2 regions of the Streptomyces sp. Tek67B01 genome follow, and region 2 is predicted to be linked to the other one. Evidence: riboswitches for the same ligand, from Rfam matches in the RefSeq annotation. Region 2 holds a riboswitch; the other holds the start of a gene.
The links. Region 2 has a riboswitch for S-adenosylmethionine ahead of ACV7NM_RS22990 (aminotransferase class V-fold PLP-dependent enzyme). Riboswitches for the same ligand answer to the same signal wherever they lie in the genome.
Positions count from the first base shown of each region.

Region 1 (14,518 bases), 1.8 Mb from region 2:
TCGCCGCGCCGCATGACGCCCTTGAGCCCGAATTCGGCGTCCAGCACCACGAGGTCGGCGTACTTGCCGGGCTCCAGCGAGCCGACCTGGTCGTACAGGCCGATCAGCTTGGCCGGGTTGGCGGAGATCGCCTGGACCACCGACTCGACGGGCAGCTTGTCGACGGTCACCGCGCGCTTGAAGGCGGTGTCCAGGGTCAGCGTGGAGCCGGCGATCGAGCCGCCCTCCACGAGGCGGGCGACCCCGTCCTTGACCTCGACCTCCAGCGGCCCGAGATGGTAGGTGCCGTCGCCGAAACCGGCCGCGTCCATCGCGTCGGTGATCAGCGCGACGCGGTGGGCGCCCGCATGGTGGAAGGCCAGTTCCAGCATCGCCGGGTGCAGGTGCGTGCCGTCGTTGATCAGCTCGACGGTGATCCGCTCGTCCTCCAGCAGCGCCGCGATCGGGCCGGGGGCACGGTGTTCGAGACCGGGCATCGCGTTGTACAGGTGGGTGGCCACGGTGGCGCCCGCGTCGATGGCCCGCCGGGTCTGGTCGTAGGTGGCGTCGGTGTGGCCGATCGCGGCGATGACCCCGTGTTCGGCCAACAGGCGTACGGAGTCCAGGCCGCCGGGGAGTTCGGTGGCGAGGGTGACCATACGGGCGGCGCCGTGGGCGGCGTCGACCAGCTTGCGGACCTCGGCCGGGTCGGGGTCGCGGAGCAGCTCCGCCTTGTGGGCGCCCTTGCGGCAGGCGTTGATGAAGGGGCCCTCGAAGTGGACGCCCGCGATCTCGCCCTGCTGCGTCAGCTCGGCCAGGAGCCCGGCGCGGCGGGCCAGTTCGTCGAGTTCGCCGGTGACGGTGGAGGCGACCAGAGTGGTCGTACCGTGCTCGCGGTGGGTGCGTACGCCCTTGAGGACCTCTTCGGCGGTTCCGGAGGTGAAGGAGGCGCCGCCGCCGCCGTGGTTGTGCATGTCCACGAAGCCGGGGACGATCCAGTGCCCGGCGAGGTCGGTCACGGGGGTGTCCGGGGCGGCGCTGCCCGCGATCCGCTCGCCGTCGACGATGACGCGGCCGCCGGCCACGATCCCGGTGGGCAGCACCACCTTGGCACCTGACAGAACAGTGCTCTGTGTGCTTGCGGCCATCAGGCAGGTACCTCCGTGGCGAGTAGGTCCCAGGCGAGCAGCCCTGCGCCCAGGCATCCGGCGGTGTCCCCGAGGGCCGCCGGAACGATCTCGGGCAGCCGCTGGAACGTCACGCGCTCCTCGACGGCCGTCCGAAGAGGTGTGAACAAGGTTTCCCCCGCCTCGGCCAGGCCGCCACCGATGATCACCGTGCGCGGGTCCAGCAGGGTGATGGCGGTGACCAGGCCGTCGGCGAGGGCGTCGAGGGCGGCCAGCCACACCTCGCGGGCGCGGGCGTCACCGGATTCGACGGCCTTGGCGCAGTGCGCGGCGTCCGCGTCGGGGTCGCCGGAGGCGGCGGCCCAGGCGCGGCTGACGGCGGAGGCGGAGGCGAGGGTCTCCAGGCAGCCGTGCTGACCGCAGCCGCAAGCCGGGCCGCCCCGACGGACCACGATGTGACCGATCTCGCCCGCGTAGCCGTGGGCGCCCGCCTCGATGCGGCCGGCCAGGCCGATGGCGCCGGCGATGCCGGTGCCGAGCGGGACGAACAGGAACCGGTCGGCGCCCCTACCCGCGCCGATCCGGCCTTCGGCGAGGCCGCCCGTGCGCACGTCGTGCCCGAGGGCCACCGGGATGCCGCCGAGGCGGGCGCCGAGCAGCTCGCGCATCGGTACGTCGCGCCAGCCCAGGTTCGCCGCGTAGACGGCGGTCCCCTGCTCGGCGTCGACGATGCCGGGCACCGCGACGCCGGCGGCCGAGGCGGCCTCGCCGAGGTGCTCGCGGCCGTGCGCGAGGAGGTCGGCGGCGAAGCCGAGGATCGTCTCGACGACGGCCTCGGGGCCCCGCTCGCGACCGGTGGCGCGGCGCGCCTCGTGCAGCAGGGTGCCGTCCTCGGCGATGAGGGCGGCCTTCATCCCGGTGCCGCCCACATCGAGGGCGATGACGTGTTTCACGGGTTTCACAGAGGACAGTCTCGCGTGCTCGGGAGGCAAAGGTCTAGTCCATTGGGAGGAATGTTGAGCAGCCATACGAATCCGGGAGCCCGCTCCCACAACGGTCCGGACACGGTCCGGGCGAGCGGCGCGTTCCGGATGTGAAGCAGCCGGAAAGTGGTGTAGACCTTACGACGAATAGTAGGTACGACAAGGGGTGGATCAGAACTGTGAAGGGCCGTTACCTGAGCCTGGCCGCGACCGGGGCCGCGCTCTGTCTGACCGTCGTGACGCTGACGGGCTGCGGAGCCTTGGGCCTCACCGGGGACAACGACGTGACCCTGCGGGTCGTGGCGGCCGACTACGGCGACAATCCACAGAACTCCTCCGCCGCCTACTGGAAGGAGCTCGGGGACTCCTTCGAGAAGACCCACCCCGGGATCAACGTCGAGGTCAGCGTCTACTCCTGGACCGAGGTCGACGCCAAGGTCGCCGAGATGGTCAAGGCCCACAAGGCCCCCGACATCGCGCAGATCGGCGCCTACGCCGACTACGCGGAAGCCGGGAAGCTGTACTCCGCCGAGGAACTGCTCTCCGTGCAGACCGAGGCCGACTTCCTCGGGCCGCTCGCCGACGCCGGCAAGGTCAGGCACACCCAGTACGGCATGCCCTTCGTCGCCAGCACCCGGCTGCTCTTCTACAACGAGAAGCTGCTCACCGACGCCGGCGTCATACCCAAGGACGCCAAGGGCGGCTGGCAGCCCAAGAGCTGGGCGGACCTGGAAGCGGCCGCCAAGAAGCTCAAGGCCGCGGGCGTCCCGACCCCCCTCGCGCTGCCGCTGGGCCGCGAGGAGGCACAGGCCGAGTCGATGATGTGGATGCTGTCGGGCGGGGGCGGTTACACCGACAACGAGGACAGCTACGAGATCGACTCCCCCGAGAACGTCAAGACCTTCGAGTTCCTGCGCGACAAGATGGTCGGTCAGGGCCTGACCGGTCCCGTCGAGCCCGGCAAGCTCGACCGGCAGGCCGCCTTCGACGCCTTCGCGCGCGGCGAGGTCGGCATGCTCAACGGCCACCCGACCCTGCTCAAGCAGGCCGGCGGCAAGGGGATCAAGTTCGGGATGGTGCCCATGCCGACGGCCGACGGCACCGACCACCCCACGATGGGCGTCGCCGACTGGGTCATGGCGTTCAAGAACGGCCACAAGGCGCAGACGGGCAAGTTCCTCGACTACCTGTACGAGGCGAAGAACGTGACGGCCTTCACCAACAAGTACGACCTGCTGCCCGTCACCACCAGCGGCTACCGGGCCATGGAAGCCGCCGCGGCCGGCGGCGGGGGCTCGGCGTCGCAGCTCAAGACCTTCCTGACGGCGCTGCCGACCGCGCGGCTGTACCCGGTCGGCAAGAAGTCGTGGGCCGGGGTGAGCGAGGACGTCAAGCAGAACATCGGCAAGGTGGTCCAGCCGGGCGGGCAACCGGAGAAGGTGCTGGGCGGCATCGCCGACGCGGCGCGGAAGGCCGACGGCGACCGCTGAGGCGGCGGCGGCCGGGGCCGGGTGGGTCTGGGCGGGTCCGGCCGGGGGCGTTCGGGTCCGGCCGGGGGCGTGTCGGTGGACGGCGTTAATCTGGCCGTATGACGGACGACGGGCGATTGACGGCCGCCGAGGCCGCCGTGCTCGCGTACGAGGGACGCACCTGGTCGGGGCCCGGAGCCAAGGAACGGGCCATCCGGGAAGGGCTGGGGATGACCCCGGTCCGGTACTACCAGCTGCTCAACGCCCTGATGGACGATCCGCGGGCCCTGGAGCACGCCCCCGGCACGGTCAACCGGCTCCGCAGAATCCGCGCGGCACAGCGCGCCCGGCGATAGCAGTCGTACGAATGGACCGTTAGGGTCTTCCCCATGGGGAGCAATGCGCACGATATGCCGATGCCCGTGCCCGCCACCGCCGCCGGACGCGAGGGACTCGAAGCCCTCCTCCGCGCGCCGCGCCGATCCGTGGTGGCCCTCGACTTCGACGGCACCCTCGCCGACATAGTTCCCGACCCCGACCAGGCGCGCGCCCACGCGGACGCCGTGCCGGCGCTGTCCGCGCTCGCGCCGGAGGTGCTGTCCGTGGCGGTCGTCACCGGCCGGCCGGCCGGGGTCGCCGTCCGCCACGGGGGCTTCGCGGGGGTCCCGGGCCTGGAACACCTCGTGGTCCTCGGGCACTACGGGGCCGAGCGGTGGGACGCCGTCAGCGGGCTGGTCCACGCGCCCGCCGAGCATCCGGGGGTGGCGGCCGTACGGGCCGAGCTGCCCGGGTTCCTGGAATCCATCGGGGCGTGGCGCGGGACCTGGATCGAGGAGAAGGGCCGGGCACTGGCCGTCCACACCCGGCGCGCCGAGGACCCGGAGGCGGCGTTCGAAGCGCTGCGGGCGCCGCTGGCGGAGCTGGCGGCCCGACACGGACTGATGGTGGAGCCGGGGCGGGCGGTGCTGGAGCTGCGGCCGCCGGGTGTCGACAAGGGCGTCGCCCTGACGGAGTACCTGGAGGAGGTCGGCGCGGAGGCGGTGCTGTACGCGGGCGACGACCTGGGGGACCTGGCGGCGTACGCCGCCGTCGAGAAGCGGCGCGCGGAGGGATTGCCGGGGCTGCTGGTGTGCAGCTCGTCGGAGGTCCCTGAACTGGCGTCCCGCGCGGACCTGGTCCTCCCGGGACCGGCGGAGGTCGCGGCGTTCCTCGCGACCCTGGCGGCGGCCCTGCGGGGCTGACCTGCGGGGTACCGGTCCCTGCGGGGTGCCGGGGCCGGGGGTTCTGGGCTCCGCCCAGGCCCGCGCCTCAATCGCCGGCGAGGCTGCGTGTACCGCTGCGTGTACCCGGGGTCCGTGCCGCGTGCGCCGGCCGGAACCGGGGCCCTGGGCTCTGCCCAGACCCGCGCCTCAATCGCCGGCGGGGCTGGATTTGCCCGGTCGGCATCTCAGCCGTGAGCCGGGTTGGGGGTTCTGGGTTCCGCTCAGACCTGCGCCTCAATCGCCGGCGAGGCTGGGAGTGCCCGGGCCCGCGGCTCAAGCGCCGGCCAGGCCGGGAAGTCCCGGCCCTGCGGCTGAGGCGGCGGCTGGGTCGGGGCCGGCCTTGGGCTCCGTCCAGGTTCAGCCTCGTGCTCCGGTGGGGCCGGTATTTTCGGCCTCGCCGGCGTTTGAGGCGCGGGGGGCGGGGCGGAGCCCCGCAAGGCCCGGGCGGAGCCCGGGGGCGCTTGCGCGGTGGCGCCGCAGACGATCAAGCCGCGCACCGTCCCGCGCCCGGCCGTCCCCCCGGTCAGGGTCGCGCGCCGGTCCCGTCGGGCTCGCCCCGGTCAGGGCGCACGCCGGGCCGTGCGTCGGGCAGGGCGGCGGCGTTACGCGTCGCGGAGGGTCGACAGTTGGGCCGTGAACCAGGCCGTCGGTGGGAGGGCCGTCGCCGCCGACGCGAGGCGCTTCGTGCGTTCCGCGCGCTCCGCCTCCGGCATCGACAGCGCCGCGTGCAACGCGGCCGCCGTCTCCGACACGTCGTACGGGTTCACCGTCAGCGCGTCCGAGCGGAGCTCCTCGTACGCCCCCGCCCCCGTCGACAGGACCAGCGCGCACCCCGCCTCCGACACCACCGGGATCTCCTTGGCCACCAGGTTCATCCCGTCCCGCACCGGGTTCACCAGGGCCACGTCCGCCATCCGGTACGCCGCCAGCGAGCGCGCGAAGTCGTCCTCCACCGACACCAGCACCGGCTGCCAGTCCGCCGTCCCCAGCTCCGCGTTGATCTCCGCCGCCAGGTCCCGCACCGCCGCCGTGTACTCCCGGTACACCGCCAGGTCCTGCCGCGAGGGGTACGCCGACGCCATGTGCACCACCCGCTCGCGCCACTCCGGGTGCGTCGTCAGCAGCTCCCGGTACGCCAGCAGGCCGCGCAGGATGTTCTTGGACAGCTCCGTCCGGTCCACCCGGACGATCGACTTGCGGTCCCCGACCTCTGCCCGCAGCCCCGCCAGCTTGTCGTCGACCTCCGGCCGGTGGGCCAGCGCCCGCAGGTCGTCCCCGTCCACGCCCAGCGGGAACGCCCGTACCTCGGTCGTGCGCCGCGCCCACCCCGACTCCCGGCGGTGCTCCACGGTCCCCTCCCGGACCTCCTCCGCGCTGCCCTCCGCGCCGTCGAACGGCATCGCCGACAAGAACGCCCGCGCCCATTCCCCGGTGTGGAAGCCCAGCAGGTCCGCCCCGAGCATCCCCCACGTCAGCTCCTCCACCACGTACCGCGGCAGCATCCGCAGGACGTCTGGCGAGGCCCACGGGGTGTGCGTGAAGTGCGCGATGCGCAGGTCGGGCCGCAGGACGCGCAGCATGCCCGGCACCAGCGCCAGCTGGTAGTCCTGCACGAGCACCGCCGCGCCCTGGTCGGCCTCCGCCGCCAGCGCGTCCGCGAAGGCACGGTTGTACAGGACGTACGCGTCCCAGCGCCGCCGGAACTCCGCGTCGAAGACCGGCTCGCGCGGGATGTCGTACAGGTGGTGGTGGGTGAACCAGAGGACCGAGTTCGCGATGCCGTTGTACGCGGCGTCGTACACGGCGGGATCGATGTCCAGCATCCGGACGCCGGGTTCGGAAACCCCCCGCCGCACCGCTTCCCGGTCGCCCTCCGACAGCGCCGCGCAGATCCACACCGCGTCCGGCTGCTCCGCGAGCGCGGCGGAGAGACCGGAGACGAGACCGCCTCCGCCGCGCCGGGCGCTGAGGGTGCCGTCGGGGGCGTGGGCGTACGAGAGGGGGCCGCGGTTCGCGGCGACGAGTACCTGGGAAGCCATGCCGCGAACCTAACCCCGCCGCACGCGCCTCAAACCCGCCGCCGCGTCACGCCACACCGCATCACGCCACGCCACGCCGCATCACGCCGCATCACGCCACGCGGCGGACCGCGTACTCCCGGATCTCCAGCATCGGCGGCCTTTCCTCGGTGTCCACGGCGTGCGTCCGCGGTACGAAGCCGTCCGGGCCCCGCTCGAACTGGGTCAGCGCGGGCCGGGTGAGATGCCCGCGCGAGAGCCGCAACTGCGCCGTGCGGTAGATCGCCGCGGCCATCCGGCCGAGCGCCTGACCGTCCTGGTGGCGGTGCAGCCGTACGCCCACGTCGACCTGCGCCAGCCCGTCCAGCCCGACCGTGTGCAGCGCGTCCACCAGCAGCCCCAGCTCCACGCCGTAGCCGACGGGGAAGGGGAGACGTTCCAGCAGGGAGCGCCGTACGGCGTACTCGCCGCCCAGCGGCTGGACGAATCCGGCCAGCCGCGGCCAGTGCAGGTTGAGCAGGGGCCGGGCCACCAGTTCCGTGACGCGGCCGCCCTGCCCCGGCGCGTCGCCGAGCGGCCGGTCGTACATCGCCTTGACGAACTGCACGTCCGGCTCGGTCAGCAGCGGGCCGAGGATGCCGGAGACGAAGGTGGAGGAGAAGTCCCGCAGGTCGGCGTCCACGAAGCAGACGATGTCGCCGGTGGTCGCGAGCAGCGAGCGCCACAGCACCTCGCCCTTGCCGGGCACCGCCGGGAGCCGCGGCAGGATCTCGTCGCGGTGCACGACCCGCGCACCGGCCTTCGCGGCGACCTCCGCCGTACGGTCGCTCGACCCGGAGTCGACCACGACCAGCTCGTCCACCAGGGGGGTCGGCAATCCTTCGATCAGGTCGCGCCGGATCACCTCGACGATCGCCCCGACCGTGGCCTCCTCGTCGAGCGCGGGCAGCACCACGCTGACCGTGGCTCCCGACGCGCGCTTGCGGTCGAGCAGCTGGGCGAGCGGTCGGTCGGCGGCGGACCAGGACCGGTCGGCCAGCCAGCGCTCCACCTCTTCCAGCACTTCGGACACTCCAGGGGATCGGTGACGGGGCGGACGGATCGGGCGGTGGTTTTCGGGCGAAATATGATCCATCTCGCCGTTCGGACGGCTGTCTCAACCACCCGGCCCTTCGGTTACAGTCTTGAACAACGCGAAGGACCACGGCATGCCGGGGTCCTCGTGCACAAATGCCCGGGTGCGCCACAGAGCGCGCGGCCCGGTGCCATACCGCTCATCCAGAGGGGCAGAGGGACACGGCCCGTTGAAGCCCCGGCAACCCTCCAGTCGGTTCTCGCGATCGCGCACCACGGCGACGTCAGCGAGGTCCCCGGCTAGGGAAGGTGCCAATTCCGTCTCATGGCGAAGTGCGCCATGGGGAAGATGAGGAGAAAGGGCCTCGCCATCATGGCTGCACAGACTGTCGCCACCTCTGTCGATCTCGGACCTGCCACCGGCCTTTCGTGTCGTGAGTGCGGTACCCGCTTCGAGCTCGGCCCGATCTTCGCCTGCGTCGAGTGTTTCGGACCGCTGGAAGTCGCCTACGACCTGCCCACCGGTGATCCGGAGGCGCTGCGCGCCGCGATCGAGGCCGGACCCGACAACATCTGGCGCTACGCCCCGCTGCTGCCCGTCCCCGCGGACGTGGCGTCCAAGCCGAACCTGAACCCGGGCTTCACCAAGCTCGTGGACGCGGCCAACCTGGCCAAGGAGCTCGGCGTCACCGGCAAGCTCTACGTCAAGGACGACTCCGGCAACCCGACGCACTCCTTCAAGGACCGCGTCGTGGCCATCGCCGTCGAGGCCGCCCGTGCCTTCGGCTACACCACGCTCTCCTGCTCCTCCACGGGCAACCTGGCCGGCGCCGTCGGCGCCGCGGCAGCCCGCGCCGGCTTCCGGTCCTGCGTGTTCATCCCGCACGACCTGGAACAGGGCAAGGTCGTCATGGCCGGTGTCTACGGCGGCGACCTCGTCGGCATCGAGGGCAACTACGACGACGTCAACCGCTTCTGCTCCGAGCTCATCGGAGACCCGCTGGGCGAGGGCTGGGGCTTCGTCAACGTCAACCTGCGCCCGTACTACGGCGAGGGCTCCAAGACGCTGGCCTACGAGATCTGCGAGCAGCTCGGCTGGCGGTTGCCCGACCAGATCGTGATCCCGATCGCGTCCGGTTCACAGCTGACGAAGATCGACAAGGGTCTGCAGGAGCTGATCAAGCTCGGCCTGGTCGAGGACAAGCCGTACAAGATCTTCGGTGCGCAGGCAGAGGGTTGCTCGCCCGTGTCGACCGCCTTCAAGGCCGGTCACGACGTGGTGCGCCCGCAGAAGCCGAACACCATCGCCAAGTCCCTGGCGATCGGCAACCCGGCGGACGGCCCGTACGTCCTGGACATCGCCCGCCGCACCGGCGGTTACGTCGAGGACGTCAACGACGAGCAGGTCGTGGAAGCCATCAAGATCCTCGCGCGGGCGGAGGGCATCTTCGCCGAGACCGCGGGCGGTGTGACCGTCGGCGTGACGAAGAAGCTCATCGAGAACGGGCAGCTCGACCCCTCGCTGACCACGGTCGTCCTCAACACCGGTGACGGCCTCAAGACCCTGGAGGCGGTGGCCGCCGACAGCGGCCAGACCGCCACCATCCGCCCCAGCCTGGACGCGTTCCGCGCCGCCGGCCTGGCCTGAGGTCCGACCCACCCCCCTGTTCCCGGAAAGGCAGTAGCGCCATGAGCGTCAACGTCCGCATCCCCACCATCCTGCGCACCTACACCGGTGGCCAGGCCGAGGTGCCCGCCGAGGGCGCGACCCTTTCCCAGGTCATCGAGTCCCTGGAGAAGAACCACCCGGGCATCGCGGCCCGCGTCCTGGACGACCAGGGCAAGCTGCGCCGCTTCGTGAACGTCTACGTCAACGACGACGACGTGCGCTTCGAGGGCGGCCTGGAGGCGGCGACGCCGGACGGCGCCGGGGTCTCGATCATCCCCGCCGTGGCGGGCGGCTGCTGACACCGGGGTCACCGACACCACATCCCTGAATTGCCCCCTCCGCTAAAAGCGGAGGGGGCAATTCTGGTTGATTGGGCGCGGTAGAGTTGGGGAAGTCCCCTCCGCTGTTCTTGCCCGCCGCATATGAGCGGGCCACCGGATGGTTGACATTGAGTCAACATGCGAGCCTGGTATGGGCCTTTGGTGCCTGATGTCGGGCCCGAGTTGCCCGGGAGTATGCGTAAATTTCGCTTGATATCCCTATTCCTTCTTGTCCGGAATTCTCGTCGGAATGACCTGTTGCAGACAGCACCGGTGCGGATACATTCAGCCGCGGTCGAGGCGTTCCGGCGCAAGTTCTGACCCGGGTCCGCGAAGTGCGGTCCTGCGCAAGGGCCAGTAATAGGGGAGTTAGGCATGGCTCAGGGCACCGTCAAGTGGTTCAACGCGGAGAAGGGCTACGGCTTCATCGCGGTCGACGGTGGTGCGGATGTGTTCGTCCACTACAGCGCCATCCAGATGGACGGGTACCGCACCCTTGAAGAGGGTCAGCGGGTCGAGTTCGAGATCTCGCAGGGCCAGAAGGGTCCTCAGGCGGACATGGTCAAGCTCGCACTCGGCTGACCCGGCGCGATCGACCACCGACGCAACAGGTCTCAGGACCACACACGCACGAGGGGCCCACATCCCGGACACGGGATGTGGGCCCCTCGTGCGTCCCGGCCGGGGACTTCGCCCGGCGTTGCCCGAAGCCGCTTGCACTCGACGGGGTCGAGTGCTAATCATTGGCGTTAGCACTCTCCAGTCGAGAGTGCTACTGAAACGAGGACCGGGTCGGTGAGGCCCGAGGGTCCGGCGGGAAGGAACCGCCGGGCTCGCAGGCCGTCCGTCGCGGGCGCGGGCGCGGTCCAGGAGCAATCCACCCCAGTCCTGGAGGACCACTTCAGATGGCCAAGATCATTTCGTTCAACGAGGAGGCCCGGCGCGGTCTCGAGCGTGGCATGAACCAGCTCGCCGACGCCGTCAAGGTCACCCTTGGCCCCAAGGGTCGCAACGTCGTCCTTGAGAAGAAGTGGGGCGCCCCCACGATCACCAACGATGGTGTCTCCATCGCCAAGGAGATCGAGCTCGAGGACCCGTACGAGAAGATCGGCGCCGAGCTGGTCAAGGAAGTCGCCAAGAAGACGGACGACGTCGCGGGCGACGGTACGACCACCGCAACCGTGCTGGCCCAGGCGCTGGTCCGCGAGGGCCTGCGCAACGTGGCCGCCGGCGCCAACCCGATGGCCCTCAAGCGTGGTATCGAGAAGGCCGTCGAGGCCGTCTCCGCCGCCCTGCTCGCGCAGGCCAAGGATGTCGAGACCAAGGAGCAGATCGCTTCGACGGCCTCCATCTCCGCCGCCGACACCCAGATCGGCGAGCTCATCGCCGAGGCCATGGACAAGGTCGGCAAGGAAGGCGTCATCACCGTCGAGGAGTCGCAGACCTTCGGTCTGGAGCTCGAGCTCACCGAGGGCATGCGCTTCGACAAGGGCTACATCTCGGCGTACTTCGCCACCGACATGGAGCGTATGGAGGCGTCGCTCGACGACCCGTACATCCTGATCGTCAACTCCAAGATCGGCTCGGTCAAGGACCTGCTGCCGCTCCTGGAGAAGGTCATGCAGTCCGGCAAGCCGCTGCTGATCATCGCCGAGGACGTCGAGGGCGAGGCCCTGTCGACCCTGGTCGTCAACAAGATCCGCGGCACCTTCAAGTCCGTCGCCGTCAAGGCCCCGGGCTTCGGCGACCGCCGCAAGGCCATGCTCGGTGACATCGCCATCCTCACGGGCGGCACCGTCATCTCCGAGGAGGTCGGCCTCAAGCTGGAGAACGCCGGTCTCGACCTGCTCGGCCGCGCCCGCAAGGTCGTCATCACCAAGGACGAGACGACCATCGTCGACGGCTCCGGTGACAGCGACCAGGTCCAGGGTCGCGTCAACCAGATCCGCGCCGAGATCGAGAACTCCGACTCGGACTACGACCGCGAGAAGCTCCAGGAGCGCCTCGCGAAGCTGGCCGGCGGCGTGGCCGTCATCAAGGCCGGCGCCGCGACCGAGGTCGAGCTCAAGGAGCGCAAGCACCGCATCGAGGACGCCGTTCGCAACGCGAAGGCGGCCGTCGAAGAGGGCATCGTCGCCGGTGGTGGCGTGGCCCTGCTCCAGGCCTCCTCGGTCTTCGAGAAGCTGGAGCTCACCGGTGACGAGGCGACCGGCGCCAACGCCGTGAAGCTCGCGCTGGAGGCCCCGCTCAAGCAGATCGCCGTCAACGGTGGTCTCGAGGGTGGCGTCGTCGTCGAGAAGGTGCGCAACCTCCCGATCGGTCACGGCCTGAACGCCGCGACCGGCGAGTACGTCGACATGATCGCCGAGGGCATCATCGACCCGGCGAAGGTCACGCGCTCCGCGCTGCAGAACGCCGCGTCGATCGCCGCGCTGTTCCTGACCACCGAGGCCGTCATCGCCGACAAGCCCGAGAAGGCCGGCGCCGGCGCGCCGGGCGGCATGCCGGGCGGCGACATGGACTTCTGATCGGCCCCGGCTGATCGGTAATCCGCTTCACGCACCACGTTCCGAGGGCGGCACCCCCACTGGGGGTGCCGCCCTCGGGCGTTCGCGCCCGGCCAGGTCCGCCGCCCGGCCAGGTCCGCCGCCCGGCCAGGTCCCCGCCCGGCCGGTCGCCGGGGCGGCGGCCGTAAGGGTGTGCCCGGCACTCGGAACGGGACCGCGGGCCGGGCGGCGGTCTGGTTGACTCGGAGGCATGAGCGAGAGCAGCGCACCCTTCGTCAAGATCTGCGGGTTGAAGACCGCGCACGACGTCGACGTGGCCGTCGAGGCCGGGGCCGACGCCATCGGGTTCGTGTTCGCCCCGGGCAGTCCGCGGACCGTCGACGCCGCGACGGCGCGGGAGCTGGCCGCGCGAGTCCCGGCGGGGGTGCTCACCGTCGGGGTGTTCCGCGGGCAGTCCGTGGAGGAGGTCGGGCGGCTGACGCGGGAGAGCGGGGTGCGCTCCGTACAGCTCCACGGCGACGAGGGCCCCGAGTACTACGAGGCCCTGCGCGCCGAAGGCCGTACCCTCATCCGCGCCACGGCCACCGCCGTCACGGAGGCCGGGGAGTACGGAGAGGACCTGCTGCTGATCGACGCCCCCGACCCCGGCTCCGGCAAGCCGTGGAACTGGGGCTCCGCCGAGTTCACCGCCCCCCGGGGCCGCTGGCTGCTGGCCGGGGGGCTCGACCCCGCCAACGTGCGCGCGGCGCTGCGGGCGACCGGCGCTTGGGGCGTGGACGTCTCCAGCGGCGTGGAGCGGGAGCGCGGGGTGAAGTCACCGGAGCTCATCCGCGCGTTCCTGGCGGCGGCGCGCGACACCCGCGACGGTGATAGCTGAACGCAACCGTTCGACTACCCAGGGCGATGAATCCGGCATGGCTGCTTCCGCTGCCGGGCAGACACCCTGTATGGACACGGACCTGCTCGGCTGGCTTGGACGCCTGACGTCCCGCCTCGCCCCGGGGGGCGGTGGCGGAGCGGCGGTACCCGCCCCCCGCCGCGCCCCCGTCTTCACCGCCGATTTCGCCTCCCCCACCCAATGGGTCGCCGGCCGTTCATGGGCCTATCCCGACGGCGGCCCCGTCAACCCGGGCGACAACAAGCTCGACCACCTGGTGGACGACCCCGCCTACAGCCGTGGCGGGGTCTTCCGCGCCACGCGCCGCCCGGACGGCAACTGGGACACCGGCCTGCTCACCACCGAGGGCAGCGACGAGGGCTTCATGGTCCGCACCGGCGACCTGCTGGAGGCGCGGGTGCGGCTCCCGGTGGAGGAAGGCGCCTGGCCCGCGATCTGGACCTGGCGGGACGGCGGCCAAGAGATCGACGTCTTCGAGTACCACCCCGACAACCCCGACCTGCTGGAACTCTCCAACCACGTCCGCGAGGCGCACCGCTACCACCGCGACCCCTCGGTTCGGCCCGGTGCCTGGGTGGACCTGAAGGTGGAGTTCGGGCGGAACTCGGTCGTCTGGTGGGTCAACGGGGCCCGCGTCTTCTCGGACCGCCGGGGCGTGGGGCGGGGCTGGCACGCGTACCTCATCGTCAACCTGTCGGTGTGCGCGGGCAATTACCACCCGGCTCCCGAGCCGGAGGTGACGGAGATGTCCTACGAGGTCTCCGAACTGCGCGTCTACCGCGGCTAGCCCTCCCGGTCACTTCCCCCGGCCAACCCCCACCGGCGGCCCGGCCGGTGGGGCGCGGTCCGGCGGCCGGTTCCGCGGGTCAGGGGGTGGTGCGGGGGAGAGCGTTCACCAGGGTGGCGCCGCGTTGGGCGTCGTCGACGCTGATCGCGAAGTCCCGGCCGCGGGAGCGGATCACGAGGCACGGGCCCCCTCGTACCATCACCGTCGTCCCGAGCCGGCTGACGCGGTAGCCCCAGCCGCCGACCTGTGAGGGGCGGCGTTCCTCCACGCGCGCCGGGACCTCGATCTCCTCGGGGGACCAGCGCCGCACGGGCCGCCCGACCGGCCCGTAGGCCACTTCCAGCGCCGTGCCGGTGACCCGCACGGTCACGGAGGCGAACACCAGGAGCAGGAGGGAAGAGAAGAACAGCACCACGGCCGGCGCC
Region 1 covers NZ_JBUYUY010000001.1:3,345,329-3,359,846, reverse strand. The annotation lists gene nagA (N-acetylglucosamine-6-phosphate deacetylase) at 1-1,127, opposite strand, end outside; gene ACV7NM_RS15030 (ROK family protein) at 1,127-2,059, opposite strand; gene ACV7NM_RS15025 (extracellular solute-binding protein) at 2,269-3,579, shown strand; gene ACV7NM_RS15020 (DUF3263 domain-containing protein) at 3,678-3,914, shown strand; gene otsB (trehalose-phosphatase) at 3,948-4,799, shown strand; gene ACV7NM_RS15010 (alpha,alpha-trehalose-phosphate synthase (UDP-forming)) at 5,423-6,859, opposite strand; gene ACV7NM_RS15005 (glucosyl-3-phosphoglycerate synthase) at 6,951-7,901, opposite strand; SAM riboswitch class I at 8,110-8,268, shown strand; gene thrC (threonine synthase) at 8,286-9,560, shown strand; gene ACV7NM_RS14995 (MoaD/ThiS family protein) at 9,602-9,880, shown strand; gene ACV7NM_RS14990 (cold-shock protein) at 10,277-10,483, shown strand; gene groL (chaperonin GroEL) at 10,807-12,429, shown strand; gene ACV7NM_RS14980 (phosphoribosylanthranilate isomerase) at 12,659-13,285, shown strand; gene ACV7NM_RS14975 (LamG domain-containing protein) at 13,323-14,093, shown strand; gene ACV7NM_RS14970 (hypothetical protein) at 14,173-14,518, opposite strand, start outside.
Region 1: another riboswitch for S-adenosylmethionine. It lies ahead of thrC (threonine synthase); the one in region 2 lies ahead of ACV7NM_RS22990 (aminotransferase class V-fold PLP-dependent enzyme).

Region 2 (14,518 bases):
CCGGAAGCCGCATGCGTCTCGGCCGCATGGAGGACGGAACTGTGTTCGACCGCCGACACGACCAGCCGGTTCCCGACCCGCCGCCGCCCGGCGAGCGCCCCCGCGACACCCGTGTGAACCGCGTGCGTCCCCGAAGGAGTGAAGACGAGCTCGTCGGCGCGGCACCCCACCGCCTCGGCGGCCGCCTCCCGGGCCGCGTCCAGCAACAGCCGGGCGCGCCGCCCCTCGCGGTACAGCCGGGCGGGGTCGGCCCACCCCTCGTCGAGGGCGGCCAGCAGCGCCTGCCTGGCCACGGGGTGCAGCGGGGCGGCGGAAGCGGAGTCGAAGTACGGCATACGGGCACGCTAACCGGCCCCGCGCCCCACCCGGGTCAGGGCCCGTCAGAACAGGTGTCCCGGCCGCCGTTCAGGGCCGGATGGCCCGTCCCCCGGACGGCGCATCCATCCCTTCGGGGGCAGTAGCGGCGCGTTGGGCACCCTCCCCGCGCGACCCCAAATAGCGTCCAGTAGGGTTTGGTCCGCATAAACATCCAAACCCCTGCCTGCGTCAGGGCCGGCGACCGACCCGAACACGGCCGCGGCCGGCCGCGCGGGCCGAGACTCTCGGGAAGGCGCTACGTGAGTCCCTACGGCTCCGACCGCTCGCCGCGGCGCCCGATGCGGCGGAAGCTGCTGCAGGCGCTGACTGCGGGCGCGGTCCTGGCGACCGCCACTGGTTGCTCGTACAACTGGCAAGACTTCCCCCGCCTCGGAATGCCCACCCCGGTCACGGAGGAGGCGCCCCGCATCCTGTCCCTGTGGCAGGGGTCGTGGGCAGCCGCCCTCGTCACGGGCATCCTGGTCTGGGGCCTGATCATCTGGAGCATCGTCTTCCACCGGCGCAGCCGGACGAAGGTGGAGGTTCCCCCGCAGACCCGGTACAACATGCCCATCGAGGCGCTGTACACCGTGGTTCCGCTCATCATCGTCTCGGTGCTCTTCTACTTCACCGCGCGTGACGAGTCGAAGCTGCTGTCCCTCTCCGCCAAGCCGGCCCACACGATCAACGTGATCGGCTACCAGTGGAGCTGGGGCTTCAACTACGTCGAGAACGTCGACGGCGACGGGGCCACCCCGAAGGCGGGCGAGGTTCCCAAGAACCTCGCCAACATCCCGGACCGCTTCACCAAGGACTTCCCCGCGGGCGCCGAAGGTGTCTACGACAAGGGCGTCCCCGGCGAGCGGAACCCGCAGAACAACAACCCGGGGCCGACCCTCTACCTGCCCAAGGGCGAGAAGGTCCGCTTCATCCTGTCGTCGAACGACGTCATCCACTCCTTCTGGGTGGTGCCCTTCCTGTTCAAGCAGGACGTGATCCCCGGTCACACCAACGTCTTCGAGGTCACCCCGGATCAGTTCGGCACCTACAGGGGCAAGTGCGCCGAGCTCTGCGGCGTCGACCACTCCCGGATGCTCTTCAACGTGAAGATCGTCTCGCCCGCCGAATACCAGGCGCACCTCAAGGAGCTGGCCAAGAAGGGGCAGACCGGCTTCCTCCTGGCCGGCATCAACCAGACGGACTCGGCCCGGAACGCGGAGACGAACAAACTGTGAGCATCCTCAACGAACCTCAGGGTGCCGCCGCAGCCGACTCGTACGAGAACGAGCTGCCGGTACGGCGCAAGCAGCCGGGCAACGTGGTCGTGAAGTGGATGACCACGACCGACCACAAGACCATCGGTACGATGTACCTGGTCACGTCGTTCGTGTTCTTCCTGATCGGCGGCGTGCTGGCGCTCTTCATGCGCGCCGAGCTGGCCCGTCCGGGCTCGCAGATCATGTCGAACGAGCAGTTCAACCAGGCGTTCACCATGCATGGCACGATCATGCTGCTGATGTTCGCCACCCCGCTGTTCGCGGGCTTCGCGAACTGGATCATGCCGCTGCAGATCGGCGCGCCCGACGTGGCGTTCCCGCGGCTGAACATGTTCGCGTACTGGCTGTACCTCTTCGGCTCGACCATCGCGGTGGCCGGCTTCGTCACGCCGAACGGCGCTGCCGACTTCGGTTGGTTCGCCTACTCCCCGCTGTCGGACGCGGTCCGCTCGCCGGGCATCGGCGCCGACATGTGGATCATGGGTCTGGCCTTCTCGGGCTTCGGCACCATCCTCGGCTCGGTCAACTTCATCACCACGATCATCTGCATGCGCGCCCCGGGCATGACGATGTTCCGCATGCCGATCTTCACCTGGAACGTGCTGCTGACCGGTGTTCTGGTCCTGCTCGCCTTCCCGGTGCTGGCCGCCGCGCTCTTCGCGCTGGAGGCCGACCGGAAGTTCGGTGCGCACGTGTTCGACGCCTCGAACGGCGGAGCCTTGTTGTGGCAACACCTCTTCTGGTTCTTCGGCCATCCAGAGGTGTACATCATCGCGCTACCGTTCTTCGGCATCGTCTCCGAGATCATCCCGGTCTTCAGCCGTAAGCCGATGTTCGGCTACATCGGTCTGATCGCCGCGACGATCGCGATCGCCGGTCTCTCGGTGACCGTGTGGGCGCACCACATGTACGTCACCGGTGGCGTGCTGCTGCCGTTCTTCTCCTTCATGACCTTCCTGATCGCGGTTCCGACCGGTGTGAAGTTCTTCAACTGGATCGGCACCATGTGGAAGGGCTCGCTGTCCTTCGAGACCCCGATGCTCTGGACGATCGGCTTCCTGGTCACCTTCACCTTCGGTGGTCTGACCGGCGTCATCCTGGCCTCGCCCCCGATGGACTTCCACGTCTCAGACTCGTACTTCGTCGTCGCGCACTTCCACTACGTCGTCTTCGGCACCGTGGTCTTCGCGATGTTCGCCGGCTTCCACTTCTGGTGGCCGAAGTTCACGGGCAAGATGCTGGACGAGCGCCTTGGCAAGATCACCTTCTGGACGCTGTTCATCGGCTTCCACGGCACCTTCCTGGTGCAGCACTGGCTCGGTGCCGAGGGCATGCCGCGTCGTTACGCGGACTACCTCGCGGCCGACGGCTTCACCACGCTGAACACGATCTCCACGATCAGCTCGTTCCTGCTCGGCCTGTCGATGCTGCCCTTCATGTACAACGTCTGGAAGACGGCGAAGTACGGCAAGAGGGTCGAGGTCGACGACCCGTGGGGCTACGGCCGTTCGCTGGAGTGGGCGACCTCCTGCCCGCCGCCGCGGCACAACTTCCTCACCCTGCCGCGGATCCGCTCCGAGTCCCCGGCGTTCGACCTGCACCACCCGGAGATCGCGGCCCTCGACCACCTCGAGGACCACACCGCCGGTGCCACCAAGGCCCTCACCGGCGACAAGGAGGCCGGCAAGTGAAGATCCAGGGCAAGCTGTTCCTCTGGCTCTCCTTCTTCATCCTGATCATGGCCGTCGTGTACGGCGTGTGGTCGAAGGAGCCCGTAGGCACCACCGCGCTCTTCCTGGCCTTCGGCCTGAGCGTCATGATCGGCTACTACCTGGCCTTCACGGCCAAGCGCGTGGACGAGATGGCCCAGGACAACCTGGAGGCCGACGTCGCCGACGAGGCGGGCGAGCTGGGGTTCTTCTCCCCGCACAGCTGGCAGCCGCTCTCGCTGGGCATCGGCGGCGCGCTCGCGTTCATGGGCGTCATCTTCGGCTGGTGGCTCATGTACTTCTCGGCCCCGATCATCGTGATCGGCCTGTGGGGCTGGGTGTACGAGTACTACCGCGGTGAGAACCAGAACCAGTAGCGGCACCCCGTAGGACCCGAAGCACGACACCAGGGGCCCGGACACCTCCAACGGAGGAGTCCGGGCCCCTCGTTTGCAGTCACCCCGCGCGCCGTAATTGTCATACCTTCTTAGCGTTGGCTCCATGAAGCACTCACCGCGTCTTTGGACGGTACTCAGCTGCTCCCTGCTGGTCGCGTCCCTCGGGGCCGGCGCCACCGCGTGCGGGGGGTCCGATGACAACCCGCTGTCCGCCCGCCCGTACGACGCGGGCGACCACATCGCTTTCAACCAGGCCTCCGGCGGGCGCCCCGTCGACCCCGGCAAGCCCCTGGAGGTGACCTCCAAGGGCTCCGGGAACCGGATCACCGACGTGACCGTCGTGGACACCCACGGCCGCCGCCTGGCGGGCGAACTCTCCGCCAAGGGAGACCGGTGGCACAGCACCGCCCCGATGGCCGCGGGCGTGCGCTACACGGCCACCGTGAGCACCGAGAACGAGCGGGGCGCCCCGGGGCAGCGCACGCTGACGTTCGACACCACCCCGGCCAAGAAGGTCCTCCAGGTGGAATTCGGCCCGGACGCGGGCAAGTACGGTGTCGGACAGCCCCTCACGGCCGAACTGAGCGAGCCGGTCCACGACAAGGCGGCCCGCGCTCTCGTGGAGCGCGGCCTGGTCGTGGACGCGCCGTCGGGCGTCGAGGGCACCTGGCACTGGGTGGACGACAAGAAGCTGCACTACCGCCCCAAGGACTACTGGCCCGCCCACTCCACCGTCTCCGTTCGGAGCAATCTGGAGGGGGTCAAGGTCACCGACGACCTCTACGGGACCGCCAGCAAGCCGCTGAAGCTGGAGATCGGGGACCGCGTCGAGGTCACCACCGACGCCGCGTCCCACTACCTCACGTTCAAGCGCGACGGAGAAGTGATCAACACCATTCCGGTGACCACCGGAAAGCCCGGCTTCTCCACCCGCAACGGCATCAAGGTGGTCCTGGGCAAGCAGTACTACGTCCAGATGCGCGGCGACACGGTCGGCATCGGCGGCAGCGAGTACTACAACCTGCCCGTCTACTACGCGACGCGCGTCACCTGGAGTGGTGAATACGTCCACGCCGCGCCGTGGTCCGTCGGCTCCCAGGGCTACGAGAACGTCAGCCACGGCTGTACGGGCATGAGCACCGCCAACGCCGCCTGGTTCTACGAGAACATCAGCGAGGGCGACATCGTCAAGGTGATCAACAGCATCGGCGAGGACATGGACACCTTCGGCAACGGCTACGGCGACTGGAACATGGACTGGAAGGACTGGCGCGAGGGCAGCGCGCTCGTCGGCGGCACCCAGGAAGGCCGCAGCGCGGTCGACCAGGCCCGACTGCGCCCGCAGGTCTGAACCGCCCCGGCAGGTACGCCCGGCGGCCCCGAACCGGCCCCCGTGAGCCCAGAGGCTCCCGAGGGGCCGGTTCCGCTTGAGCGGCGCCCGGTTACGCGTCCAGGGACAGTCGGGCGCGCAGCAGACGCGCCAGGGCCTCCGGGAACCCCACAGGGTCAACCGGAAGGGTGACGGCCGCGTCCGCGCGGCTCCAGGTGGCCAACCAGGCGTCCTGAGGGCGCCCCATGAGCAGCAGCACCGGGGGACACCGGAAGATCTCGTCCTTGATCTGCCGGCACACGCCCATGCCGCCCGCCGGAACGGCCTCGCCGTCCAACACGCACGCGTCCACACCGCCTTCGTCCAGCGCCTTGAGGACCGCCGGCAGCGTCGCGCACTCCAGGAACTCCACCGGCGGCAGGTCCGCGGCCGGCCTGCGTCCGGAGGCCAACCGCACCTGCTCCCGGGTGCCCGCGTCGTCGCTGTAGACCAGAACTCGCGCAGTCGCCCGCATTTCGTTCCTCCACGTGTGCCCGTGAATCACGTTGATGTTGCGCGGGATGCTACTCCGTCCGACCCGTTGTCAACATCGGTTCGCGCACCCTCGCGGGCACCCGCCGGTAAGCCGATCTGATGGGCCGTTCGGGCCTTGCACACCCCTCTGACACTCCGAACGGCACCCCCCGGGGTGAGGGCGGGATAAGCGACCGACATAATGTCGGTCGTGGCGACAGCAACGACAGTAGATACCGGGCACGCGCACCCGACGGTCAACCGGCCGAACCTCGTCAGCGTCGGAACCATCATCTGGTTGAGTTCCGAGCTGATGTTCTTCGCGGCCCTCTTCGCGATGTACTTCACCCTGCGATCCGTGACGGGCGCCGAGTACTGGACAGAGCAGGCTTCGGCCTTGAATCTGCCCTTCTCGGCGACGAACACCACGATCCTGGTGCTCTCCTCCCTCACCTGCCAGCTCGGCGTATTCGCCGCCGAGCGCGGTGACGTGAAGAAGCTCAGGACGTGGTTCATCATCACGTTCGTCATGGGTGCGATCTTCATTGGCGGCCAGGTGTTCGAGTACACCGATCTGGTCAAGGAGGAGGGGCTCTCCCTCAAGTCCGGACCGTACGGATCGGTGTTCTACCTGACCACCGGCTTCCACGGTCTGCACGTGACGGGCGGTCTCATCGCCTTCCTGCTGGTCCTCGGCCGGACGTACGCGGCCAAGAGGTTCACCCACGAACAGGCCACGTCGGCCATCGTCGTGTCCTACTACTGGCACTTCGTCGATGTCGTCTGGATCGGCCTCTTCGCCACGATCTACCTGATCAAGTAGCGAACACGTCACCGGGCATGCCCGGCAATCCATCCAGAAACACCGACGCAGAAGATCCTGACACCGGGGTAATCCGTGAAAAAGCTCTCCGCACGACGACGCCATCCGCTGGCGGCGGTCGTCGTTCTACTCCTCGCGCTGGCGGCCACTGGGGGGCTTTACGCCGCCTTCGCCCCCGCGGGCAAGGCGCAGGCCGATGAAACCGCCCAGTCCCTCGCCATCGAGGAGGGCAAGAAGCTCTACGCCGTGGGCTGCGCAAGCTGCCACGGAACCGGCGGACAGGGTTCCACTGACGGCCCCAGCCTGGTAGGCGTCGGCTCCGCGGCCGTCGACTTCCAGGTGAGCACGGGCCGCATGCCCGCCCAGCAGCCCGGCGCGCAGATCCCGGCGAAGCCTCCGGTCTACACGCAGGCCCAGATCGACCAGCTGGCCGCGTACATCTCCTCCCTGGGAGCCGGCCCGTCCGTGCCCACCCAGAAGCAGGTCGACCCGGCGGGTGCCGACATCGCGAAGGGTGGCGAACTGTTCCGCAACAACTGCGCGCAGTGCCACAACTTCACCGGCGAGGGCGGCGCCCTGACGCACGGCAAGTACGCCCCCAACCTGGCGGACGTCTCGCCGAAGCACATCTACGAGGCCATGCTCACCGGCCCGCAGAACATGCCCTCCTTCCCCGACAGCACGATGCCGGAGAAGCAGAAGAAGGACATCATCGCGTACCTCCAGAACGTGAACGGCGACAAGTCGGTCAGCCCTGGCGGCCTGAAGCTCGGTGGCCTCGGCCCCGTCTCCGAGGGTCTGTTCGGCTGGATCTTCGCTCTGGGTGCGCTGATCGCTGTCGCCGTCTGGGTCGCGGCCCACACCGCTAAGGCCAAGAAGTCATGAGTAGCCAAGACATTCCCGAAGAGAAGCACCTGCCGAGCGAGCAGGGCGACGCCCACCACGGTGGCGTGGCAGTCGCGGACGATCCGTTCGCCGACCCGGGCATGCCGGTCCACAGGCCGCGCATCCAGGACATCGACGAGCGGGCCGCCAAGCGGTCCGAGCGCGTGGTCGCGATGCTGTTCACGCTGTCGATGCTGGCCACGATCGGCTTCATCGCCGCGTACGTGACCATCCCCGTCGACAAGTACGTCTACATCTTCCCCATCGGGAAGGTGAGCGGCCTGAACTTCGCCCTCGGCCTGACCCTGGGCACGGCCCTCTTCTGCATCGGCGCGGGCGCGGTCCACTGGGCCCGCACCCTGATGTCCGACGTGGAGGTCGCCGACGAGCGCCACGCCATCGCGGCGCCGCCGGAGGTCAAGGCCAAGGTCCTCCAGGACTTCGCCGACGGTGCGAGCGAGTCGGCCATCGGCCGCCGTCCGCTGATCCGCAACACCATGCTGGGCGCCCTGGCCATGCTGCCGCTCTCCGCCCTCGTGATCATGCGCGACCTGGGCCCGCTGCCCGAGGAGAAGCTGCGCAAGACCCTGTGGGCCAAGGGCAAGCTGCTCATCAACCAGAACACGATGGAGCCGCTGCGTCCCGAGGACGTGGTCGTCGGTTCGCTGACCTTCGCCATGCCGGAAGGCCTGGAGGAGACCCAGCACGACTTCCAGAACCAGATCGCCAAGGCCGCCCTGATGATCGTCCGGCTCCAGCCGCAGGACATCAAGGACAAGCAGGAGCTGGCGTGGTCCCACGACGGCATCGTGGCCTTCTCCAAGATCTGCACCCACGTCGGCTGCCCGATCAGCCTGTACGAGCAGCAGACGCACCACGTGCTGTGCCCGTGCCACCAGTCCACCTTCGACCTCTCCGACGGCGCCCGAGTCATCTTCGGCCCCGCTGGTCACGCGCTTCCGCAGCTGCGGATCGGCGTCAATGACGAAGGCTTCCTCGAAGCGCGCGGCGACTTCGAAGAGCCCGTCGGTCCTGCATTCTGGGAGCGCGGATGAGCACTGCCACCACCACCGACAGTCAGCGCAAGGCGCCCGCCGGCGAGCGGGTAGCGGACTGGGCCGACGGCCGCCTGGGCATCTACAGCCTGGCCAAGTCGAACATGCGCAAGATCTTCCCGGACCACTGGTCCTTCATGCTCGGTGAGATCTGCCTCTACAGCTTCATCATCATCATCCTCACGGGTGTGTACCTGACGCTGTTCTTCCACCCGAGCATGAACGAGGTCGTCTACCACGGCCCGTACGTGCCGATGCAGGGCGTCCAGATGTCCGAGGCCTTCGCCTCGACGCTGGACATCAGCTTCGACGTCCGCGGCGGTCTGCTCATCCGGCAGATCCACCACTGGTCGGCGCTCATCTTCGTCGCGGCCATGGTCGTGCACATGATGCGCGTGTTCTTCACCGGCGCGTTCCGCAAGCCGCGTGAGGTCAACTGGCTCTTCGGCTTCCTGCTGCTGGTCCTCGGCATGTTCACCGGTTTCACCGGTTACTCCCTGCCAGACGACCTCCTCTCGGGCACCGGTGTCCGCTTCATGGAGGGCGCGATCCTGTCCGTGCCGATCGTCGGCACGTACCTGTCGTTCTTCCTCTTCGGCGGCGAGTTCCCCGGCGGCGACTTCGTCGCGCGGTTCTACTCGATCCACATCCTGCTGCTGCCCGGCATCATGATGGGCCTGCTGGTGGCCCACCTGATCCTGGTCTTCTACCACAAGCACACCCAGTACGCGGGCCCCGGCAAGACGAACAACAACGTCGTCGGCATGCCGCTGCTGCCGGTCTACATGGCCAAGGCCGGAGGCTTCTTCTTCCTGGTCTTCGGTGTCATCGCGGCCATCGCGGCGCTCGCCTCGATCAACCCGATCTGGGCGATCGGCCCGTACCGCCCGGACCACGTGTCCACCGGCGCGCAGCCCGACTGGTACATGGGTATGCCGGAAGGCCTGATCCGTGCCATGCCGGGCTGGGAGATCAACCTGTGGGGCCACACGCTCGTCCTGGGCGTGTTCATCCCGCTGCTGCTCTTCCCGCTGGTGCTGGGCGCGATCGCCGTGTGGCCGTTCATCGAGTCCTGGGTCACCGGGGACAAGCGGGAGCACCACCTGCTGGACCGCCCGCGCAACGTCCCGACCCGTACGGCCTTCGGTGTCGCCTGGATCGCGGAGTACATCGTCCTGCTGATCGGCGGTGGAAACGACATGTTCGCGCAGTACTTCCACCTCTCGATCAACAACATCACGTGGTTCGTCCGGATCGGCTTCTTCGTCGTCCCGGTCCTGGCCTTCATCGCCACCAAGCGCATCTGCCTCGGCCTCCAGCGCCGGGACCACGACAAGGTGCTGCACGGTCGCGAGACCGGCATCATCAAGCGGCTGCCGCACGGTGAGTTCGTCGAGGTCCACGAGCCGCTGCCGCAGGCGAAGCTGCACACGCTCACCTCGCACGAGCAGTACCGGCCGATCGAACTCGGCCCGACGGTCGACGAGAACGGCGTGGAGCGCAAGCCGAAGGCCACGGAGAAGCTCCGCGCGAAGCTCAGCAAGGGCTTCTACGCGGAGAACAACCAGATTCCGAAGCCCACGGCGGAGGAGTACAAGGAGATCCAGAGCGGCCACGGCCACCACTGATCCCGATTGACCGCTTGAGGGATTGATTCAGGTCAATCCTGGTGTCGCCACGGCGAGAGCCCCGTCCAGGGTCTGGACGGGGCTCTTTGCCGTCCGCCCAGGCTGGATAGGCTGGGCTCCTCACCCCATTCGACGTGGAACTTTCCCGAGCAGCAGGAGCGGACCATGAACGTTGTGACCCCGGCAGGCGGCGACAGCGTGGCGGTCCGCGGTTGGCCCGGCGTACTCGACGCCCTGCTGACCGGCCGGGACCTGAGCACCGACGACACGGCATGGGCCATGGACCGGATCATGCGCGGGGAAGCCACCGACGCCCAGATCGCCGGCTTCGCCGTCGCGCTGCGGGCCAAGGGGGAGACGGTCGCCGAGATCAACGGCCTGGTGCGGGCCATGTACGCGCACGCCAACCTGATCGAGGTCCCGGGCCGGACGGTGGACATCGTCGGCACCGGCGGCGACGGGGCCAAAACGGTGAACATCTCGACCATGTCCGCGATCGTGGTGGCCGGTACCGGCGCCAAGGTCGTCAAGCACGGCAACCGGGCCGCCTCCTCCGCGAGCGGGGCCTCCGACGTCCTGGAGAAGCTCGGCGTCAACCTCGACCTGACCCCGGCACGGGTGGTGGAGGTCGCGGAGCAGGCCGGCGTCACCTTCTGCTTCGCGGTGAAGTTCCACCCCGCGCTGCGGCACGTCGCCGCAGCCCGCAAGGAGCTGGGCATCCGGACCACCTTCAACTTCCTGGGCCCCCTCACCAACCCGGCCCGGGTCAGGGCCCAGGCGACCGGCGTGGCCGACGCCCGCGTGGCACCCATCGTGGCGGGCGTGCTCGCCGAACGTGGCTCCTCGGCCCTGGTCTTCCGCGGCGACGACGGCATGGACGAGCTGACGACGACGGCCACGTCCCGGGTGTGGTGGGTGCGCGACGGCGCGGTGAAGGAGCAGCCCTTCGACCCGCGTGACGTCGGGATCGACCTCGTGGACGTCTCCGCGCTGCGGGGCGAGGACGCCTCGTACAACGCGGACGTGGCGCGTCGGCTGCTGGCGGGCGAGACCGGTCCGGTACGGGACGCGGTGCTGCTGAACTCGGCGGCCGCCCTCGTGGCGCTCGACCCGGGCACCGGCTCCCTGGAGGAGCAGATCGGGGCGGGAATCGCCCGCGCGGCCGAGGCCATCGACTCGGGTGCGGCCCGGGCGGCCCTGGAGCGCTGGGTGGCGGCGAGCAACGCGTAGGCACCGGCCGGGCGGCGGACGGGGCCCATCCCGCCACGGGTTCGGCGGCCGGAGGCCGGCGCAGCCGTTCGAGGCCCGGGAGGCCCGCTGCGGCCGAGCGGTGCGAGAACGGCGTGAAAGAGGTGACCCCGGTCCAGCATGCGGACCGGGGTCTTGCGCGTGAGGGATCTTGTGGCAGGATGCTGACCAGGTCACGAGTGACAGCGTTTTGGCCCCGGCTCGCTGTCCGGCAACCCTCCTTCCGTGGCGGGGTGCCCCGGGTGATGACCAGGCCGTAGGCAGTGAGGTCTACGGCAAGCGCGGATCCCTCGACACCAGGGATCCTGGTCCTCGAGGAGCGTTTTCCGTGAGCAAGCGAATGCGATAGGGCGTCTCCGCCCCTTCTTCACCCTCGGAACAGGGTCGCTTCCGCGTACCCGGACCCCGAGGCATCCCCGTACCCCGGACGGCCGCCGAGCCGTACCCGCGTACGGGCAGAACCCGAAGCCATTCAGCCCTGCCTGCCGGGAGATACCGCCATGTCCGCATCCCTGAACGCCACCGCCGAGCACGCCCGCGTGGAACACGCCGACGACCTGGTTTCCGCCGACGCCGTGTGTGCCGAGCCGCTGGCCGTACTCGGCCGGGACGTCACCGTCCCGCTCGTCACCGGCGGGGAGGTCACCTACGCGGCCCTGGACTACGCGGCCAGCGCGCCGGCGCTCCAGCGGGTCTGGGACGACGTGGCCGCGTACGCCCCGTACTACGGCAGCGTTCACCGCGGCGCGGGGTACCTCTCGCAGCTCTCCACCGACCTGTTCGAGCAGAGCCGGGTCACTGTCGGGGAGTTCCTGGACTGCCGCCCCTGCGACCAGGTGATCTTCACCCGGTCCACGACCGACTCGCTCAACCTGCTCGCCGCCGTGCTCCCCGCCGGCTGCCAGGTCTTCGTCTTCGAGACCGAACACCACGCCTCGCTGCTGCCGTGGGGCGACGCTCAGGTCACCTACCTCGACGCGCCGCGCACGCCGGACGAGGCCGTCGCCACCCTGGAGCGGGCGCTGGCCGCGCGGGACCCCCACGGTCCGGCGCTGGTGTGCGTCACCGGCGCGTCCAACGTCACCGGTGAGCTGTGGCCGGTGCGGGAACTGGCCGCGGCGGCGCACGCCCACGGCGCGCGGATCGTCCTGGACGCCGCCCAGCTGGCGCCGCACCACCCCGTGTCGGTGCGGGAGCTGGACGTGGACTGGGTCGCCTTCTCCGGGCACAAGCTGTACGCGCCGTTCGGATCGGGCGTGCTGGCGGGGCGGGCCGACTGGCTCCAGGAGGCGGAGCCCTACCTGGCCGGCGGCGGGGCCTCGCGCAAGGTCGCCCGGCGCGAGGACGGCGGCGTGGACGTCGAGTGGCACACCACGGCCGCCCGCCACGAGGCCGGCTCCCCGAACGTCATCGGCGTCTATTCCATCGCCTCCGCCTGCCGGGCGCTGACGGAGGCGGGCTTCGAGGGTCTGGTCGCCCGGGAGCGGCAGCTGATCGCGAAGGTCCGCGAGGGCCTGGCGGGGGTCCCGGAGGTCCGGGTGCTGTCCCTGTTCGGCGACGACGCCCCGCGGGTCGGCGTCATCTCGTTCGTGGTGGACGGCTGGAACAGCTCCCACTTCGCCGCCGCGCTGTCGGCCGAGTACGGGATCGGCGTCCGCGACGGCCTGTTCTGCGCCCACCCGCTGGTGCGGACGCTGCTGGGCAGCGAGCCGCAGGCCCAGGGCGAGTGCGGAGCGCCGGAGGTGGCGCCGGGGGAGAGGTCGCTCAACGCGATCCGCGTCAGCTTCGGCGCGGGCACCCCGGACGAACACGTGGACCGCTTCGTCCGCGCGGTACGGGAACTGGTCGCGGACGGGGCGAAGTGGAGCTACCGCACGGAAGAGGGCCGCTGCGTGCCGGTGTCCTGACGCGCCCTCGCACCGCACCGTTTCCTGACGCGCCCTCGCACCGTTCGGCCTTGGCGGCCCTCCCGGGCTTCGTGCCGCTGCGCCGGACTCCGTCCGTCGCCGCTGGGTCCGTCCGTCGACGCCGCGCGGCGGTCGGCAAACCGCTTGCCCCGCGCTCCCACGGCTCCGGGGCCGTGACACTTACGCGGTGATCCGCGCTGCGGAGTGCGATCCGTTGGGCGGCTATGGGGAGGCGACCGCGGCCTCGGCGGCCAGCTGCGCGGGTACGTCTTCCGGCCGGCGAAGGGCGGGTGGCCCGGCCGGGGGAGAGCCGGCCTGAGCTGTGAGGCGGGACCGGAGGCCGGCGGGGGCGGTCCGGCGCCGAGGCGCGGGGGCCGGGGCGGAAGCCCCGCCCGGCAGAACCCCGGCGGGACTACGCGTCGAGGCCGATGGCGAAGGCCGCTTCCAGGTCGTGCTGGGAGTACGTGCGGAACGCCACGTGGGTGTCCGTCGCCTCCACGCCCGGGATCTTGCTGATGCGGCCCGGGATGATGTCCGCCAGGTTCTCGTGGCGGGCGACGCGGACCAGCGCGATGAGGTCGTAGGTGCCGGTGACGGAGTAGACCTCGCTGACGCTGTCCAGCTGCGCGATGGACTCGGCGATCTCGGGGATGCGGTCCACGCTGGTCTTGATGAGCACGATCGCGGTGATCACGGTTGGCTGTCTCCCTCGCTGGCCGTCGCTGGTCGCCTCACTCTAGTCGTACGCCGATAGCGCACCCAGGCGTAGGCGAACCCGACGGAGAACCCCACCACGTGGGCCAGGTAGGCCACCCCCGGTCCGCTCGCCGCCCGGTGCGCCGCCAGCCACTGCAGGACGAACCAGAACATCAGCACGATCCACGCGGGGAACCGCAGCGGCAGGAAGAAGAGGAACGGGAACAGGCTCGTCACCCGGGCCCGCGGGAACAGGCACAGGAACGCTCCCAGCACCGCCGAGATCGCCCCCGACGCGCCGACCAGCGTCTGGTCGGAGGAGGCGTTGGCCGCCGCGTACGCCGCCAGCGCCAGGTAGCCCGTGGCGACGTAGAAGACGAGGAACGCCGGGCGGCCCATCCGCTCCTCCGCCATCGCGCCGAACACGTACAGGAACAGCATGTTGCCGAGCAGGTGCAGCCAGCTCCCGTGTACGAACAGGGCCGTCAGCGGTGTCAGCAGGGCCCCGGCCGTCCCCCCGAACAGCTCGTCCGGGACCACGCCCCAGCGCCGGAAGTACGCGGTCCCCGTCTCCAACAACAGGTCACCCGTCCCGTAGACCGGGTTCAGCCCCGAGGCGGGGCCGAGGACGAACACCACACAGCAGCCCGCGATCAGCGCGCGGGTGACCACCGGGCCCCGCACGGCCTCCC
Region 2 covers NZ_JBUYUY010000001.1:5,107,669-5,122,186, forward strand. The annotation lists gene ACV7NM_RS22935 (aminotransferase class V-fold PLP-dependent enzyme) at 1-335, opposite strand, end outside; gene ctaC (aa3-type cytochrome oxidase subunit II) at 618-1,592, shown strand; gene ctaD (aa3-type cytochrome oxidase subunit I) at 1,589-3,325, shown strand; gene ACV7NM_RS22950 (cytochrome c oxidase subunit 4) at 3,322-3,720, shown strand; gene ACV7NM_RS22955 (L,D-transpeptidase) at 3,845-5,092, shown strand; gene ACV7NM_RS22960 (hypothetical protein) at 5,184-5,585, opposite strand; gene ctaE (aa3-type cytochrome oxidase subunit III) at 5,787-6,407, shown strand; gene qcrC (cytochrome bc1 complex diheme cytochrome c subunit) at 6,483-7,292, shown strand; gene qcrA (cytochrome bc1 complex Rieske iron-sulfur subunit) at 7,289-8,347, shown strand; gene qcrB (cytochrome bc1 complex cytochrome b subunit) at 8,344-9,975, shown strand; gene trpD (anthranilate phosphoribosyltransferase) at 10,141-11,205, shown strand; SAM riboswitch class IV at 11,395-11,511, shown strand; gene ACV7NM_RS22990 (aminotransferase class V-fold PLP-dependent enzyme) at 11,724-13,130, shown strand; gene ACV7NM_RS22995 (Lrp/AsnC family transcriptional regulator) at 13,543-13,824, opposite strand; gene ACV7NM_RS23000 (rhomboid family intramembrane serine protease) at 13,821-14,518, opposite strand, start outside.